DNA from 2 places in the Nonomuraea sp. NPDC047897 genome. Region 1 is predicted to be linked to the other one. Evidence: riboswitches for the same ligand, from Rfam matches in the RefSeq annotation. Region 1 holds a riboswitch; the other holds the start of a gene.

Region 1 (2,195 bases):
GGCGGATGTGCTGCTCGCGGGTCTGCAGGGCGAGCCGGTAGGCCGGATCGCCGTCGGCGTCCACGGACACGCCGACGAGACGGCCGGGAAGCTGCCGCTGCAGGCCCTCGCGCACCGACATGTAGGCGGCGTGCGGGCCGCCGAAGCCGAACGGCACGCCGAACCGCTGCGAGGAGCCGATCGCGATGTCGGCCCCCAGCTCGCCGGGCGCGGTGACGAGGGTGAGCGCCAGCAGGTCGGCGGCGGCCACCACCAGCGCGCCCGCCGCGTGCGCCGCCTCGGCCACGGCGCGGAAGTCGCGCAGCCGGCCGGAGGCGCCCGGGTACTGCACCAGGACGCCGAAGCACTCGGGCAGGTCGCCGTCGAGGGAGTGCTCCACCAGCGTGATGCCGAGGGGCTCGGCGCGGGTGGCGAGCACCGCCTTGGTCTGCGGCAGCGCGTCGGCGTCGACCACGAACACGTCGCTCCTGGCCCGGCCGGCCCGGCGCGCCAGCGTCATCGCCTCGGCGGCGGCGGTCGCCTCGTCGAGCAGCGACGCGCCGGCCACGTCGAGGCCGGTCAGGTCGGAGACGACGGTCTGGAAGTTGAGCAGCGCCTCCAGGCGGCCCTGCGAGATCTCGGGCTGGTACGGCGTGTAGGCGGTGTACCAGCCGGGGTTCTCCAGCAGGTTGCGGCGGATCACCGCGGGCGTCACGGTGTCGTGGTAGCCAAGGCCGATCATGGAAGTGAACACCTGGTTGCGTCCGGCCAGCGCGCGCAGTTCGGCGATCGCCTCGGTCTCGCCGACGGCGGCGGGAAGCTTGAGCCGGTCCTTGGCCCTGATCGCCTCGGGGACGGCCACGGCCACCAGGTCGGCCACGGACTCGAAGCCCACGGCCTCGAGCATGCGCTGCCGCTCTGGCTCCGACGGGCCGATGTGGCGGGTCGAGAACGGCGGAGCTGACAGGTCGGTCATGGAGATGCCTCCCGAGGCTGTGGAGACCGGCGCCAGGGCGCGGACGTGTGCCGGATCTCCCCCTCTGTCATCTCGACCTGAGAGCTTCACCCCGGTCAGGGGCTTGCACCGTCGGTGAGACGCGCCTGGCGGGCGCGGCTGCTTTCCAGAGTCGCCTCACCCGAGCGGTACAGGTGCCTGAGAGATTCCGGGGAGGGTTGCTCCTTCGGCGCCCCCGGGACCGGCCCGGGGACTCTCCCGCACGGGGTCGTCAGCCTTGCGCTCTCCAGGTTACTACCCCAGACGGCGCGCCCGTCGCCGCCGGGCCAGCTCGTCAGCGGGGTGGTCGGCCGGGACGTTGTCCGCGGCCGCCGCCCGTTCCCCCGGCAGCTCCGCGAGGCTGCCCTCGACCTCGCGCCAGACCCGGCCGAGCGCGATGCCGAACACGCCCTGGCCGCCCTGGAGCAGGTCTATCACCTCGTCGGCCGAGGTGCACTCGTAGACGCTGACGCCGTCGCTCATGAGCGTGATCTGCGCGAGGTCGGCCACCCCGCGATCACGCAGATGCTGTACGGCGGTGCGGATCTGCTGCAGGGACACCCCGGTGTCGAGCAGGCGCTTGACCACCTTGAGCACCAGGATGTCGCGGAAGCTGTAGAGCCGCTGGGAGCCCGAGCCCTGGGCGGCTCTTATCGTGGGCTCGACCAGGCCGGTGCGCGCCCAGTAGTCAAGCTGCCTGTAGGTGATGCCGGCCGCCGCGCAGGCCGTCGGGCCCCGGTATCCGATGTCACCCGGCAACGCCGTCGGCTGCTCGTCGAAGAGCAGGCCCTGCTCCCCGGCACGCTGCCGGGCGCTCTCGCGCCGCACCGAATCTTCCTGGCCGGCCGTCTTTCCCTCGCCGCTGCTGACCGCCACGCGGACCTCCGGCTTTCTCTCATCCCGTGGCCTGATCTGGGGGTTCGTAAAAGGGCGACCACGGGTTTCACTTGCACCGTAGGACTGTGACCATGCTCAGTCAACGATCCGGCTCGGCGCGTCGTGAAGCGTAAATGCACTGAAATACCTACCCCGCCCTGCCGAAGTCTTCGGGCGTGATCGTGTCAAGGAACTCCCTGAACTTCTCCACCTCGTCCTCCTGGTCATCGGGGATGATCACTCCGGCCTCCTGGACGACCTCCTCGCTGGCGAAGATGCGCGCCCCGGTGCGCAGGGCGAGCGCGATCGAGTCGGACGGCCGCGCGCTCACCTCCACCCCGTTGGA
Region 2 (2,195 bases), on a different contig from region 1:
GTACACGTACGTGGAGCAGGTGGAGCGGGCGGGCGGACAGCCGGTGCTGCTCCCGCCCGCCGGCCGGCCGGCCGAGCTGGTGGAGCGGCTGGACGGGCTCATCGTGGCGGGCGGGGGCGACATCGACCCGCGACGCTACGGCGCGGAGCAGCACGAGAGCACCGGCTACATCCGGCCGCCCCGCGACACGGCCGAGTTCGACCTCCTGTCGGCCGCGCTGGACGCCGAACTGCCCTACCTCGGCATCTGCCGGGGGCTGCAGGTGCTCAACGTGACGCTCGGCGGCACCCTGCACCAGCACCTGCCCGACGTGGTCGGCCACACCGGGCACGCACCCGGGCCGGGCCGCTTCGGCCACCTCGGCGTCCGCCCGGCACCCGGCTCGCGGGTGGCCAAGGCGCTGGGCGACGCGCCCGTGGAGGTGCCGCACTACCACCACCAGGCCATCGACCGGATCGCCCTCGACCTGGCCGTGACGGCCGTGGCCGAGGACGGCACCGTCGAGGCGGTGGAGCTGGACGCGCCGCACTTCGCGGTGGGCGTCCAGTGGCACCCGGAGGCGGCGACCGACTGCGCGCTGTTCGAGGCGCTGGTCGCCTCCTGCTGACCGCCCACCGGTGGGAGGCCCACGCGACAACGACCCCGTCGCGGCACTAGGCTGGCGGCATCACCGGCGACACCGTGCGGGAGAGCGCCCTGGCAGCCATCCAGAGCCCCTGAAGGAGCAAGCCCTCCCCGCAAACCTCTCAAGGCAAAGGACCGCACGGCCTAGGTGACCTCTGGAAAGCAGGCCCGGCGGGCCTCGCCGAAGGTGAAAGTCCGGCAAAACCCGGGCGAAGCTCTCAGGCATCCATGACAGAGGGGGAGGATGCTGGCATCCGACCCTGCCCAGAGGTGCGCTTCATGTCACGACCCACACCGCTGCGAGACGTCCACGAAAGTCTCGGCGCCAAGCTGACCGACTTCGCCGGCTGGCTCATGCCGCTGCGCTACGGCAGCGAGTCCGCCGAGCACAACGCCGTGCGCGAGGCCGCCGGCCTGTTCGACCTCTCGCACATGGGCGAGATCTTCGTGACCGGGCCGCAGGCGGCCGAGGCGCTCGACTACGCCCTGGTGGGTCACCTGTCGGCGCTGGCCGTCGGCCGCGCCCGCTACACCATGATCGTCAACGAGGCCGGCGGCGTGCTCGACGACCTCATCGTCTACCGGCTGGGCGACGAGGAGTTCATGGTCGTGGCCAACGCCTCCAACTACGAGTTGGTCGCCCGTGAGCTGACGGACCGCGCCGGGGCCTACGACGCGGTGGTGGACGACAGGTCCGAGCAGTACGCGCTGATCGCGGTGCAGGGTCCGCGCGCCCAGGAGATCCTCGCCACGCTCACCGACGCCGACCTGGCCGGGCTGAAGTACTACGCCGGCCTGCCCGGCGTCGTCGACGGGCGGCAGGCGCTCATCGCGCGCACCGGCTACACCGGCGAGGACGGGTTCGAGCTGTTCGTCGCCGTCCAGGACGCGGTGCCGCTCTGGCACGCCCTGACCGCGGCCGGCGAGCCGGCCGGGCTGATCCCCGCCGGCCTGTCCAGCCGCGACACGCTCCGGCTGGAGGCGGGCATGCCGCTGTACGGCAACGAGCTGAACGCCGACCTGACCCCGTTCGACGCGGGGCTGGGCAGGGTGGTGAAATTCGACAAGCCCGGCGACTTCGTCGGCAGGGCGGCGCTGGAGGCGGTCAAGGACGTGCCGCCGCGGCGCCGGCTGGCCGGCCTGGTCGCGCAGGGCCGCCGGGTGCCCCGTCACGGGCATCCGGTCACCAAGGACGGCGCCGTCGTCGGCGAGGTCACCAGCGGGGCCCCCTCCCAGACCCTGGGCAGGCCCATCGCGATGGCCTACGTCGACACCGGGGCCGATGCAGGCCTGACCGTGGACATCCGGGGCAGCCAGGAACCAGTGGACCTCGTTGAGCTGCCCTTCTACAGGAGGAACAAGTGAGCAACATCCCCGACGAGCTGAGCTACACCAAGGAACACGAGTGGGTGGCCGGGCTCGACGAGTCCGTCAACGTGACCGTGGGCGTCACCGCCTACGCCGCCGAAGCCCTGGGTGACGTGGTCTACGTGCAGCTTCCCGAGGCGGGCACGACCGTTGAGGCCGGCGACTCGGTCGGCGAGGTGGAGTCCACCAAGTCGGTGAGCGAG

Evidence for each region. Region 1 has a riboswitch for glycine ahead of gcvP (aminomethyl-transferring glycine dehydrogenase). Riboswitches for the same ligand answer to the same signal wherever they lie in the genome.
Region 2: it holds a riboswitch for glycine, as region 1 does, so the genes downstream of both, gcvT (glycine cleavage system aminomethyltransferase GcvT) here and gcvP (aminomethyl-transferring glycine dehydrogenase) in region 1, are expected to answer to the same signal.

The regions. Positions count from the first base shown of each region.
Region 1 is NZ_JBIDCC010000005.1:84,905-87,099, forward strand. Features, by position in the region: gene gcvP (aminomethyl-transferring glycine dehydrogenase) at 1-955, opposite strand, end outside; glycine riboswitch at 1,111-1,205, opposite strand; gene ACGF0J_RS13115 (MerR family transcriptional regulator) at 1,229-1,849, opposite strand; gene ACGF0J_RS13120 (bifunctional nuclease family protein) at 1,998-2,195, opposite strand, start outside.
Region 2 is NZ_JBIDCC010000016.1:61,938-64,132, forward strand. Features, by position in the region: gene ACGF0J_RS31265 (gamma-glutamyl-gamma-aminobutyrate hydrolase family protein) at 1-607, shown strand, start outside; glycine riboswitch at 675-772, shown strand; gene gcvT (glycine cleavage system aminomethyltransferase GcvT) at 904-1,989, shown strand; gene gcvH (glycine cleavage system protein GcvH) at 1,986-2,195, shown strand, end outside.